DNA from 2 places in the Mesorhizobium sp. Cs1299R1N1 genome. Region 1 is predicted to be linked to the other one. Evidence: predicted binding sites of a transcription regulator. Region 1 holds the regulator's gene; the other holds the start of a gene.
What was found. The regulator LexA, encoded in region 1, represses DNA repair genes until DNA is damaged. The targets are predictions, from matches to a motif close to TGTTCNNNNTGTGTTCNG.
Positions count from the first base shown of each region.

Region 2: O7A70_RS25395 (ATP-dependent helicase) is a predicted target of LexA. The motif match lies at 2,086-2,103, and genes of this name have one in related genera.

Region 1 is NZ_JAPYKR010000004.1:146,663-153,759, reverse strand. Features, by position in the region: gene O7A70_RS10620 (ComEC/Rec2 family competence protein) at 1-1,197, shown strand, start outside; gene lexA (transcriptional repressor LexA) at 1,191-1,934, opposite strand; gene O7A70_RS10610 (GntR family transcriptional regulator) at 2,342-3,115, opposite strand; gene O7A70_RS10605 (ABC transporter substrate-binding protein) at 3,269-4,255, shown strand; gene O7A70_RS10600 (ABC transporter ATP-binding protein) at 4,314-5,093, shown strand; gene O7A70_RS10595 (ABC transporter permease) at 5,099-6,022, shown strand; gene kynU (kynureninase) at 6,057-7,097, shown strand, end outside.
Region 2 is NZ_JAPYKR010000012.1:234,594-241,690, forward strand. Features, by position in the region: gene O7A70_RS25395 (ATP-dependent helicase) at 1-2,045, opposite strand, end outside; gene O7A70_RS25400 (glucose/quinate/shikimate family membrane-bound PQQ-dependent dehydrogenase) at 2,293-4,608, shown strand; gene O7A70_RS25405 (hypothetical protein) at 4,637-5,071, opposite strand; gene O7A70_RS25410 (hypothetical protein) at 5,081-5,236, opposite strand; gene O7A70_RS25415 (dienelactone hydrolase family protein) at 5,482-6,369, shown strand; gene O7A70_RS25420 (EamA family transporter) at 6,366-7,097, opposite strand, start outside.

The DNA of each region.
Region 1 (7,097 bases):
CTGACCATGCGCAACCTGGCGATCTCGGCGATCGCCGTTATCCTGGTTTCGCCGCACGAGGTCGTCGGCCCGAGTTTCCAGATGTCGTTCGCGGCAACCGCGGCCTTGGTTGGCGCCTATGCCGGCTGGGCCGACCACCACCAGGGAAAGACGAGGCCTCCGCCGCCAAAGCGATCCCTACCCGGGTTTCTGACGCGAAAATTCCTCTTGGCGACAGGTGGATTGGCCATGACGTCCATCATCGCCGGCAGCGCGACGGCACTGTTTGCCATCTGGCATTTCCAGCGGGTGTCGCCGCTCAGCCTGTTCGCCAATCTGGCCGTCATGCCAATCGTGTCGATCGTGATGTTCCTGGCCGTCGCCAGCGCGTTGCTGATGCCGTTCGGGTTGGATTGGCCGGCTCTCTACCTCATGGGCAAGGGCCTGACAGCGATGATCGCCATATCGGCGTGGATATCGGAGCGCTCTCCGGTCGATGGAGTCGGGCTGATTTCGCAGCAATCCGTGCTGCTGGTCACCGTCGCGCTGGTCATCGCGACGATGGCGACGACGTGGCTCCGGCTCACGGCGGTGCCATTCGCGCTTGCCGGTCTGTTGACTGTGTCGCACACGCGCACGCCCGATGTGCTGATCTCGGAAGATACGCGGTTGGTGGCTCTGTCGATCGGCAATGGCGAACTGGCCGTCAACCGGGAACGTCCGAACGAATTCGCAACCGACAATTGGAAACGCGCTCTGATCTCCGAAACAGTCGTCCTACCGGAAATGTTCGACAAGACGGACGGGCAATTCGATCTTGCCACTCCCACCGACCTGCCGCTGGGATCGCCGTTCTATTGCCGCGAAGGCCTGTGCCTTGCCAGGCACCCTTCCGGCGCGATCATCGCCTATGTCGAAGATCGCAAGAACACCTGGAAGGCCTGCGCTTTCGCCGACCTGATCGTCGTCAATGACGCGACCGCCTATGACGCCTGCCATAATCCGCTGGTTCTCGTCGTCACGAAACGGCAGCTCGCCCGCAAGGGGAGTGCCGCCGTCTTCTTCGATCCCCAGTCGGCCACGAGCCCGGCTGCGATCGAATTCGCCGTCGACGGACCATACCGGCCCTGGCACGAGCAGCGAAAATTCTCACGCGAGGCGCGGGGGTTGGCCCCCTATAAAAAGGCCGACAAGCCCGATGGCAAGCAAGTTCAGTAGCGCCTGATCAGCCCGACAAGCTTGCCCTGCACCTTGACCCGATCCGGTCCGAAGATGCGTGTTTCGTAGGCTGGATTGGCGGCTTCGAGCGCGATCGAGGCGCCCTTGCGGCGGAATCGCTTCAGCGTTGCTTCCTCCTCGTCGACCAGCGCCACGATGATTTCGCCCGGACTTGCTGTATCGGCATTGCGGATGATGACCGTGTCGCCGTCGAAGATACCGGCCTCGATCATCGAGTCGCCCTTGACCTCCAGCGCATAGTGCTCGCCGCCCATGATCATGTCCGGCGGCACCGAAATCGAATGCGTCTGATGCTGGATGGCATCGATCGGCACACCGGCGGCGATACGGCCCATGACGGGGATGGACACGGCTGAAACCGCATCATCGTCGTTGCCGGCCGCGGCCAGGCGGGAAGGCGGCGTCGCCGGCCTGATCTGGCGGCCGAGACTGCCTTGGCCAAGGCTGCCCTGGATGACGCTTGGCGAGAACTTCTTTGCCGCATTGAGGCCCGGCGCGATCGAGTCCGGCAGCCGCAGCACTTCCAGTGCGCGCGCCCGATTGGGTAGCCGGCGAATGAAGCCGCGTTCCTCCAGCGCCGTGATCAGGCGATGGATCCCCGATTTGGAGGCAAGATCGAGTGCTTCCTTCATCTCGTCGAAGGAGGGCGGTATCCCGCTTTCCTTGAGCCGTTCGTGGATGAACATCAGCAGTTCATGTTGCTTGCGTGTCAGCATGGCGGCCCCCAAGGCATTGAACGAAAGGTCTGAACCAGAATCGAAAAACAAACCCAGAACAAACACTATCCGTTCCAGTTGTGTTCCGCAACCGTTTAAAGTTTAATGAATTTGTTAACGCGTCTGAAGTTTTTTGCCGCGACAGCGGACTGCGGCCGACCCTTTCCGCGATCGGCAGGCATTGAAATTGTTTTGGTTAACGGCCTGTGGCCTATCCACTGATGGGCCGTGGCATCAGTCTTTCGGAGGGCTCTTCGCGGGTGGATTGTACAATTTGTGGATCCATTATTCGCGGAACGAAACGAAACCAAAACGCCAACGATTGGTAGCTTTGGGGCGGCGATGGATCCAGGTGCTTGGCCCACTCCGGCCAGCGCATGCCAACAGGCGTCGCGCAAGCGCTGAAGTCACCCGGAACCCGCTTTCAAACTGCCGGCGCGCGCGGCGTATTTGGTCGCGCCGCTGTCTTCGCTATGGACATAGACGTGCAGGGTATAGCCGATATGCGCCGTCATCAGCGCCTTGGCCCGCTCGACGTCACGATCGAGTGCAGCTTCCATGATCGCTGTATGGTGTTCGATCGCAATGGCTTCGCACAATGCCTCCATTGCCTCTTCATAACCGTCCTTCAGGCCAGCCGCGGCCCGCAATGTCGGCGCCAGGCCGAGAAAACGATGATGCCGTCGCAGCTGATCGGCGATGGTCGAGCGGAATCGCATGAGCCAATTGGAAGTCGCCGCGCTCAGCAGCGCCGCATGGAAAGCCTCGTGGTTCTCGTCCCATTTATCGACGGCCGCATCCGAAGGATCGTCGACCGCGGTCTTGCAACGGGAGAGCCGGTAGTGGGCGGTGACAACGGCATCCTCCCACTCCTTGCCGCCTTTTTCCATCGATTCGAGGAACAGGGGTATCTCGACCACCATCCTGGCGCGTGCCAGGTCCTCCAGTTCGGCCCGCGATACCGGAGCGACGGTAAAACCACGATTGCTGATGGCGGTGACCAGGCGTTCGGCCTCCAGCCGCGACAAGGCTTCGCGCAACGGCGTCCAGCCGACACCATAGGTGCCGCGCAGCGCACTCAGCTTGAGCGGGGCCCCGGGCATGAGGCGCGTCGTCAGGATATCGCGCCGCAACAGCTGATAGGCTGCCTCCGTCTTTGTGGAGATCGTTTGATCCTGCATCACGGTCCATCCATCGTCTGGCAGAGGAAAATTATATATGATGTAGGTGCATGGCAAGAATTATATATAATGTTTGACACGGGACGGCGGACTGACCATGATCGCCGCACTAGCCGCGGTGCAAGCGGCGTCGATCAAATCTGGGAGGAAATGATGTTGAAGTCGAAATCCGCTTGGCTGTCGGGTTTGTTCGTGGCCGGCGCATTGATGGTGAGCGCCGGCAGTGCCGCCGCCGATCAGATCCGCATCGGCATCGCCAATTTTGGCGAGCATCCGCAATTGAACGCCGCCATAGCCGGCTTCAAGAAGGCGCTGACAGACAATGGCTTCGTCGACGGCAAGGACGTCGTCTATACGGAGAGCCATACCAATTTCGATGCATCGCTGGTGCCGCAGATGATCGCAAAGCTGCAGGCCGAGCAGCCCAAGCTGATCTACACCATCACCACGCCGGTCTCGCAGATCGCCAAGAAAGCGCTCGCGGGCTCCGGCATTCCGATCGTCTTTGCCGCGGTCACCGATCCGGTGGCGGCCAAGCTCGTGCCGTCGTGGGACTCCGGTGATGAAGGCATGACCGGCGCCACCGATCTTCAGGATGTTGCCGCGGTGATGGCCTTCACCAAGAAGCTGTTACCAAACGCCAAGCGTTTCGGCGTGCCTTACAATCCCGGTGAGGCCAACGACGTTGCCCTGATCGAGAAGATCAAGGCGGCGGCACCGGCCGCCGGCTTCGAGGTCGTGGAAGTCGGCATCGACAACGTCAATGACATCCAGCAACGCATCGCCTCGCTCGCCGGGAAAGCAGATGTGATCTACGGACCGACCTCGAACCTGATCCAGCCGGCGATCGCCGCTGTCTCCGCCGCCGCGCGCCAGGCCGGTATCCCGGTCGTCAACGCCGATGACAGCGCGGTCCGCAACGGCACCGTGCCGGCGAGCTTCGCGGTGAATTATACGCAGGTCGGGATCAACGCCGGCAACATCGCGGCCGAAGTCCTCAAGGGCAAGGATCCCAAGACGATCGCGCCGTCACGCCCGGCCTACAAGGACCACATGGCGTTGATCTCGCGCAAGGCGATGGCTGCGTTCGGCATCGAGATACCGGCTTCGATGGCCGATTGCGGCTGCATCGTCGACTGACATCGGCGCTGTGAGGGTGACGGCGCGGGCGCTGTCACCCTGAGGTCAGGGAGGAACGATGCTCGAGATCCGATCCGCGCGTAAAGTATTCTACAAGGGCCAGGCTGACGAGAAGATCGCGCTGGACGGTCTCAGCCTGTTGCTGGCCACGGGCGAGTTCGGCATCGTCATCGGCTCCAACGGGGCCGGCAAGAGCAGCATGCTTAATGCCATTTCCGGCGCTCTGATCCTCGATTCCGGCCAGATCCTGATCAATGGCGCCGATGTGACTGGTATGCCGGTGCACAAGCGCGCCGCGAGACTGGCTCGCGTATTCCAGGATCCGATGCGCGGCACCGCCGCCAGCATGACGGTTGCGGAAAACATGCTGCTGGCTGATTTGCGCAGCAGCAAGCGCACCTTGCGCCAGGGGCTGAACGCCACCCGCCTTGCGTCCTACAGGGAACGCCTGTCGATACTGGGCCTCGGCCTTGAAAACCGCCTCGACACACGCGTCGACCTGCTCTCGGGCGGGCAGCGGCAATCCTTGTCGCTGATCATGGCGGTCGGCGGATCGCCTGACTTGCTGCTGCTCGACGAGCATACCGCGGCACTCGATCCGCGCACGGCCGAGATTGTCATGCAGGCGACGGTGCGCGCCGTCAGCGCGCTGAAGCTGACGACTTTGATGGTGACCCACAACATGCAGCACGCCGTCGACTATGGCAGCCGCGTGATCATGCTCGACGCGGGCCGCGTCCTTCTGGAAGTTAGCGGCGAGGAGAAGGCGAGGGTCACGGTTATCGATCTGATCGGCCATTTCTCCGTCAAAACCGACCGCATGTTGCTGGCGAGCTGATCATCATGGGTTTTGTTCAGGACGTTCTCGCCAGCTTCGTCGCGATCATGCCGGTCACCTTGGCGCAGAGCCTGATCCTGGCCTTTGTCGTGCTCGGGATCATGATCCCGTTTCGCATGCTGAATTTTCCCGATCTCACCAGCGAAGGCGCTTTTCCGCTGGGCGGCTGCGTCTGCGGCGTTCTCCTTGCCGCCGGCGCATCGCCGCTGATGGGCATCGCCGCCGCCCTCGTTGCCGGCTTCGCGGCGGGCTGCTGTACCGCGTTCATCCATCTGCGCTTCCGCATCCACACGCTTCTTGCCGGCATCCTGATGATGACGATGCTCTACAGCATCAACCTTCGCATCATGGGCAAGTCCAACCTCTCCGTGTTCGGCTCGCCGACGGTGTTCGACTGGGTGCCGTTCGCGCGGCCGGGTTTTCCCGCCAGCAAGATCGTCGTCGCTGGCCTTCTCGCGCTTATCGCCTTCATGCTGCTCTACATGTTCTTCAGGACCGAGAAGGGCACGGCCGTGCGCGCTGTGGGCGCCAATCCTGACATGGCCGAGGCGCAAGGCATCAATGTCTGGGCCGCGACCATAGGCGGTGTCGGGCTGGCGAGCGCGTTTTCGGCGTCAAGCGGCGCGCTGATGGTGCAGTCGCAGGGGTTCGCCGACGTCAATATGGGGCTGGGCATCCTCATCAACGGCCTTGCCGCGCTGATGATCGGCGAGGCCGTCGTCGGCAAGCAGACGGTCTGGCGGCAGTTGCTGGCGCCTTTCGCCGGCGCGATCATCTACTACCAGCTGGTGTCGTTCTGCCTTGCCGCCGGCATGCCGCCGCCTGACCTGAAGCTTGCAACGGGCCTGTTCGTGCTGGCCATGCTTGCCTTGCCCAGCTTGAAGCGCAGCCGGGGACCCGCACCGGTACGCGAAGCCATTCGTGAGTAACCAGGACGTGAATAATCAGGGAATGTCACAGATCATGCACGCAACGCTCGATCTCGCGGCCGTCGAAGCCATGGACGCGGCGGACCCGCTGCGCGCCATGCGCGACCGCTTCATCTTGCCGGAAGGCGTCATCTACCTCGACGGCAATTCGCTCGGGGCCGCGGCGCCCGCCGTCTTTGACGAATTGCAGAAGGCAGCGACGCAGGAGTGGGCGCAGGACCTGATCCGCGCATGGAACACAGCCGGCTGGTTCGACATGCCGGTCGCGCTTGGCGACCAGCTGGGACGCCTGATCGGTGCGGCGGCCGGCCAGACGGTGGTCTGCGATACGACCTCGATCAACATCTACAAGGTGCTGCATGCCGCACTCGGCATGCGGCCGGACCGCTCGGTCATCGTCGCCGAGGGCGACAGCTTTCCGACCGATCTCTACATGGCCGAAGGCGTGGCCTCGACGCGGCCCGGCACCGTGCTGCGGCTCGAGGGCGTCGACGCGCCGACTATTGAGGAACTGATCGACGAGCGTGTCGCGGTCATCCTGGTCAACCATGTCAATTACAAATCCGGCCAGTTGCGCGACATGGCGGCACTGACATGCAAGGCCCATCAGGTCGGTGCGCTGATCGTCTGGGACCTCTGCCATACGGCCGGCGCCTTGCCGGTCGAACTCGACAGCGCCAATGCCGATTTCGCCATCGGCTGCACGTACAAATATCTCAATGGCGGCCCGGGCGCGCCAGCCTTCATCTACGCCGCCGAGCGTCATCACGACAAAGTCCGGCAGCCGCTCAGTGGTTGGTGGGGCCATGCGCGGCCCTTTGCCTTCGAACAGGGTTACGCGGCCGGCAGCGGCATCCGCCGGTTCCTGTGCGGCACGCAGCCTGTCTTGTCGATGCGGGCGCTGAAGGGGGCACTGGACCTTTGGGACGATGTCGACATGGCGGTGGTGCGCAAGAAGAGCATCGCGCTCACCGATCTGTTCATCCAACTCGTCGAGACCAGATGCGGCGCCTACGGCCTGGAGCTGGAAAGCCCGCGCGATGGCAATGCGCGTGGAAGCCAGGTTTCATTCCTC
Region 2 (7,097 bases), on a different contig from region 1:
TCCTCCAGGCCTGAGCGGCCGCCTTCGTCCAGCGCGCGCTGGTGGGGAAAGAGGCCTTCCTCCCAGCCGGGCAGGAAGACGGTCTCGAATTCGAGGCCCTTGGCCGAGTGCAGCGTCATGATGGAAACGGCATCGAGCCCTGCATTCTGCTCGGCATCCATGACCAGGGCGACATGTTCGAGGAAGGAGCGCAGCGATTCATACTCCTCCATGGAGCGGATCAGCTCCTTCAGGTTCTCGAGCCGGCCGGGGGCTTCCGCCGAGCGGTCGTTCTTCCACATGTCGGTGTAGCCGCTCTCTTCGAGAATGGTCTCGGCGAGCTCGGTGTGCGGCGTGGTTTCCAGCGCCTTCTGCCAGCGTTCGAAATTGGCCGCGACCTCGCGCAGGGCGGCGCGGGGTTTCGGCTTCAGCTCGTCGCTTTCGGCGAGTGTGCCCGCCGCCTCCAGCATCGGGATGCGCAGGCCGCGCGCAGTGTCGTGGATCTGCCGGATGGTCGCTTCGCCCAGGCCGCGCTTGGGTACGTTGACGATGCGCTCAAAGGCGAGGTCGTCGGTGCTGTTGGCGACGACGCGGAAGAACGCCAGCGCGTCGCGGATTTCCATGCGTTCGTAAAAACGCGGGCCGCCGATGACGCGGTAGTTCAGGCCGAGCGTGATGAAGCGGTCCTCGAAGGCGCGCATCTGGAAGGACGCGCGGACAAGGATCGCCATGTCGTTCAAATTATGCTTCTGGCGCTGGTAGGCCTCGATGGTCTCGCCGATGGCGCGGGCTTCCTCCTCCGAATCCCAGGCGGCGTGGACGTTGACCTTGCCGTCCTCGGGATCGTTGCGGTCGGTGAACAGCGTCTTGCCGAAACGGCCCTCATTGTAGGCGATGAGGTGGGAGGCGGCGCCCAGTATGTGCGCGGTCGAGCGGTAATTGCGCTCCAGCCGGATGATGGTGGCGCCGGGAAAATCCTTGTCGAAGCGCAGGATGTTGTCGACCTCGGCGCCGCGCCAGCCATAGATGGACTGGTCGTCGTCGCCAACGCAGCAGATATTGACGGTGGATTTGCCTCCGCCCCCGGATGAAGAGCGCCCAATCTCCCCCCTTGTGGGGGAGATGTCGCCGGAGTCGACAGGCGCTGTCCCGCCAGCCTGTCGGCGCGAGGCGCCCCCCTCTGTCCTACCGGACATCTCCCCCACATGGGGGGAGATCGGCTTGCCTTCGGGCCTTTGCGCCAGGAGGCGCAGCCACATGTACTGGGCGGTGTTGGTGTCCTGGTATTCGTCGACGAGGATGTATTTGAAGCGCCGGTGATAGTCCTTCAGCACATCGGGATTGGCGCGGAAGATGCGGATCGGGTGGCAGAGCAGGTCGCCGAAATCGCAGGCGTTCAGCGTCTGCAGGCGCTCCTGATAGGCCTTGTAGAGCTCGCGGCCCTTGCCGTTGGCGAAGCTGCGCGCATCGCCCTCGGCGATGTCGGCCGGGCCCTGGCCCTTGTTCTTCCAGCCGTCGATCATCTGGGCGAACTGTTTCGCGGGCCAGCGCTTGTCATCCAGGCCCTCGGCCTGGATGAGCTGCTTGATCAGCCGCACGACGTCGTCGGTGTCGAGGATGGTGAAGTCGGATCTCAGGCCGGCAAGCTCGGCATGGCGGCGTAGCAGCTTCACGCCGATCGAGTGGAAGGTGCCGAGCCAGGGCATGCCCTCGACATTGCCTTCGCCGATCAGGATGCCGATGCGCTGCTTCATCTCGCGCGCGGCCTTGTTGGTGAAGGTCACCGCCAGGATCTGCGAGGGAAAGGCCCTGCCGGTGGCAAGGATGTGGGCGATGCGGGTGGTCAGCACGCGGGTCTTGCCGGTGCCGGCGCCGGCCAGCACCAGAACCGGGCCTTCGGTGGTCTCCACCGCAAGCCGCTGCTCGGGGTTAAGCCCCCTCAGATAGTCCGGCGCGTTGTTTTGGCCGCCGCGGGCAGCCATGGCGCGCGCGGCAATGCCCGACGGGGCCGTGGGCCGCGCATCGGGTTCGTCGAAAAAGGGCATGTCTTCGGAAAAGCCGGACATCGCCCCCGAATGTAGTGATTCGGTAGCGAAAGACCAGAACTGTCTACGTTTTGTTCCGGTAAACTGCCCGATACGGCCACTTGAGCGACATGGCGGCCGGCGTTGTGAACAAACGAGGTTGCCGCCGCGGACCCATGACCCACGCTTGACAGGCGCGGCGGTCGGGAGAAAGTTGCGCAGGGGGCAGCACACAATGCCGGGTTGCCCAAGGCCGCCTCATGCGCGCAACAGTCGAAGGAGTATCATCTTGGCTGTCACCATCACCTCCGTCATCCTCTTCCTCATCGGCCTGGCGGTCGGCGCCGGCGGTATCTGGTTGGTCTCGCTGGGCGGCAGCTGGTACTACATCATTGTCGGTCTCGCCTTCCTGATCGCCGCCTGGCTGCTCTACCGGCGCCGTTCCACGGCGCTCTGGCTCTATGCGGCAATCGTGCTCGGCACGCTGGCCTGGGCGGTCTGGGAAACCGGCTTCGACTGGTGGGAACTCGGCCCGCGCGGCGGCATCATCGTGCTGGTGGCGCTGTGGCTGCTGACGCCGTGGGCGCGGCGGGGCCTTGCCGGTCCGGACGGCCGCGCGCCTCTGATCCTTGCCGTGCTGGCATCGCTGGCGGTGGCCGGCTATTCGATGACCGCGGACCCGAAGGACATCGGCGGCGCGCTCGACACCGACAAGGTGATCCCCAACGCCAATCTCGGCGGCGATGTGCCGGCGGGCGAATGGCACTATTACGGGCGCACGCAGTTCGGCCAGCGCTATTCGCCGCTCGACCAGATCACGCCGGACAATGTCGCCAATCTGCAGCCGGCATGGACCTACCGCACCGGTGACGTGAAGGGCCCGGATGATGTCGGCGAGACCACCTACCAGGTGACACCACTTAAAATTGGCGACACGCTCTATATCTGCACGCCGCACAACTTCGCCATCGCCGTCGATGCGGCGACCGGCAAGGAGAAGTGGCGCTACGACCCCAAGGTCAAGCTCGACAAGGATCGCCAGCACCAGACCTGCCGCGGCGTCTCCTATTATGCCGATGCCGCGGGCGCCGCCGGTCAGCCCTGCGCGGCACGCGTCTACCTGCCGACCTCGGATGCCCGGCTGATCGCGCTCGACGCCGCCAACGGGCAGGTTTGCCCGGCCTTCGCCGAGGGCGGCACGCTCAATTTGTTGGCCAACATGCCGTATCCGAAGTCGGGCTATTACTACTCGACTTCGGCGCCGCTGATCGCGGGCGGCAAGATCATCGTCGGCGGCGCGGTCAACGACAATTATTCGACGCAGGAGCCGTCCGGCGTCATCCGCGCCTATGATGCGAGCACCGGAAAGCTGCTGTGGAACTGGGATTCCGGCAATCCGGACCAGACGACGCCGCTGGCGGCCGACCAGACCTACACCGCCAACTCGCCCAATATGTGGTCGACGCCGAGCGCCGACGAGAAGCTCGGCCTGCTCTACGTGCCGCTCGGCAACCAGACGCCGGACCAGCTCGGCATGGGCCGCAGCGCCAATGTCGAGAAATTCTCCTCCTCGATCACCGCGCTCGACCTCAACACCGGGCAGTTGAAATGGGTGCGCCAGACCGTGCACCATGACCTTTGGGACATGGACGTGCCGGCGCAGCCGAGCCTGGTCGACATCACCAAGGCTGACGGCTCCGTCGTGCCCGCACTCGTCGGGCCGACCAAGCAGGGCGACCTCTATGTGCTCGACCGGCGCACCGGCGAGCCGGTCATCCCCGTCAAGGACGTGCCGGCGCCGGGCGGCGCCATCGAAGGAGATCACACATCGCCGACGCAGCCGGCATCCGACCTTTCCTTCAGCCCGCCGCCGCTGACCGAGGCCGATATGTGGGGCATCACCATGTTCGACCAGCTGGCCTGCCGGATCGCGCTCCACAAATTGCGCTATGAAGGCCGCTACACGCCGCCCTCGCTGCAGGGATCGTTGGTCTACCCCGGCAATTTCGGCACTTTCAACTGGGGCGGCGTGGCGGTCGATCCGGTGCGGCAGGTGATGTTCGGCATGCCGACTTATCTCGCCTTCACGTCCAGGCTGATCCCCCGCGCCGACGTGCCGCCGCCGGGCGACACCAAGGGCAGCGAGCAGGGGCTGAACCGCAATGACGGCGCGCCCTATGCGGTGGTGATGGGACCGTTCCTGTCGCCGCTCGGCATTCCGTGCCAGGCGCCGCCCTGGGGTTATGTCGCGGGCGTCGATCTGAGGACCGGTACCATTGCCTACAAGCACCGCAACGGCACCGTCTACGACATGACGCCACTGCCGCTGCCGCTGAAGGTCGGGGTGCCCGGCATTGGCGGACCGATGATCACGGCCGGCGGTGTTGCCTTCCTGGGTGCCGCCGTCGACGACTATCTGCGCGCCTACGACCTTACATCGGGCAAGCAGCTCTGGCGGGCGCGGCTGCCGGCCGGAGGGCAATCGACGCCGATGACCTATACGGTCGCCGACGGGCGGCAGTTCGTGGTCATCGTCGCCGGCGGCCACGGCTCGGTCGGCACCAAGCCGGGCGATTATGTGATGGCCTACGCTCTGCCGAAATAGGCGGTGCCGGGGTTCGGCGATCCGACGATCAGCCGAGCCCCAGATGGGCCTTCAGGCTGGGCACCGAACCGAGCACCTGGTTGGTCAAACCGGGGCCGGCGGCGGCCTCGGCCTGCTGGACGAGCGTCTCGCCGGCCTTCTGGATCTGAGCCATGTCGAGGCCGGATGCCTTGAGCGCGGCGAGGCCGTTGACCAGTGCGCCGGCTTTCTCGCCGAGAACGCCGCCAAGCGCACCTTGCAGCGACGACAGGAAGCCGCCGCCGCCGGCCGGCGCGGCGGCCATGACGTCATATTGGTGCGCAAGATCGTCGGCGCCGGGGATCTTGGCGAAAAACGAAGACGCGCTGGTGCCTTCGGCCTCGTGCTCCAGCACCGAAAAAATGGTGCCGACGACCTTTTCGGTCGTAGCCTGGTCGAGACCGGCCTTCTGCGAGACGGTGTTCACGATGTCCTGGACGTTCATGACTTCACCTCAACCTTGGGTTTTCATGTTTGTGGGCTGACGCCGGCGGCTGCGAACTTTGACCATGGACTTGCGGCTCGCCGCGACAACAGCCGCGCGCATCGCCAGAACGGCGGCCACTGCTGCCACGAAGGCGGTTGCCAGGATCGGCGAGGTCATGGTCATCGGTGTCGCTCCTTCAGGACCGTGGCCGCACCGTACCATGACGCGACCGTTTTATGAGTTTCCCCCACTATTGTGGCAGCGCCATCAAGATTTGTCACCGATGACAAAAACGTGATGATCTTCCAGCCGACCGATTGTCGGCCGGGAGGACAGCGAGATGTCACGGTCCGGTGACTGGACGATAAGAGGCTCGCCCCTATCTTGCGCCCGGCAAGGACACCGAAGTCGAGAGAGCGAGGAAGCCGATGGCCAACGTCACCACCAAACCCGTCATCACCCAGGCGATGATCGACGCTTATGACGAATACACGCATCTGACGCTGGATCGCCGCCGCTTCATGGAGCAGTTGACCAGGCTTGCCGGATCAGGTGCCGCGGCCGCCGCGATCGTGCCGATGCTGGCGGCGAACTCCGCCCAGGCGGCGATCGTGGCCGAAAACGATCCCCGCGTGAAAGGCGAGGACATCACCTATCCCGGCAGCGGCGGCGAGATGAAAGGCTATCTGGTCAAACCGGCAAACCAGACCGGCAAGCTCGGCACCGTCATCGTCATCCATGAAAACAGGGGGCTCAACCCGCATATCCGCGACGTCGCCCGGCGCGTGGCGCTGGAGGGCTTCGTGGCGCTCGCGCCCGATTTCCTGTCGCCGCTCGGCGGCACGCCCACTGATGAGGACAAGGCGCGCGACATGTTCGGGAAACTCGACGCGGCGCAGACCGTGGCCAACGGCGTGGCGACCGTCGCCTTCCTCAAGGCCGACAAGGACGGCAATGGCAAGGTCGGCGCCATCGGCTTCTGCTGGGGCGGCGGCACCGCCAATATGCTGGCCGTCAACGCGCCCGATCTCTCGGCCAGCGTCGCCTATTACGGCATGCAGCCCGAGGCCGCCGACGCGTCGAAGATCAAGGCTGCGCTGCTGCTGCATTATGCGGGCTTGGACGAGCGCACCAACGCCGGCATCGATGCTTTCAAGAAAGAACTCGACGCCGCGCATGTCGAATACACGGTCTATGTCTATGAAGGCGCCAACCATGCCTTCAACAACGATACCTCGGCGGCGCGCTACGACAAGAAGGCGGCCGACCTCGCCTGGGGCAGGACGATCGCCTTCCTCAAGCAGAAGCTGGCCTAGGCGCGATCGGCTTCGCGATCAGCCACTGGTTTGTGGAAGGCAACGCCGGCCACGACCAGCGCGATGCCGAGGCAATCGGTCGGGCCGGGAATCTGGCGCAGCACGACGATGCCGATCAGCGTCGCGGTGACCGGCAGCAGCGAGAGCATCAGCGCGAAGCTCGCGCGCGGCAACCGCGCCATGGCGAGCTGATCGCAGACATACGGAATGACTGACGAACAGATGCCGACGCCGATGGCCGCGATGAGCAGCGGCGGCGAGAAAAAGGCGGGCAGCGCGTCGCTGAAGCCGATCGGGAGCACGACGATAAAAGCGACCGCCATGGCGGCACCCAGGCCCGCGATCCCGTCGCCGGCGCCCGCGCGGGCGACACGGTGGCCAAGCACGACGTAGCCGACAAAGAGCGCGCCGTTGAGGAAAGCCCAGAACAGCCCGACCGGGTCGCTGGACCATTTGACGTCAATCAACAGCAAGGTGCCGGTGACGGCGATGGCGAGAGCGGCCAGATTGCGGGCGCTCCTTAGGCCGACCAGCGCAATGCCGATGGTGCCGACGAACTCGATCGCCGCCACCAGCGAAATCGGCAGGCGGTCAAGCGCCAGGTAGAACGAGCAGTTCATCACCGCCAGGCAAGCGCCGAAGGCAATGAGCAGGAGCCGCGTCCGAGGGCCGGCACGGGCGAAGGTTCGCCAAGGGCGGGTCAGCGGCGCGAAGATCAGCGCCGCGGT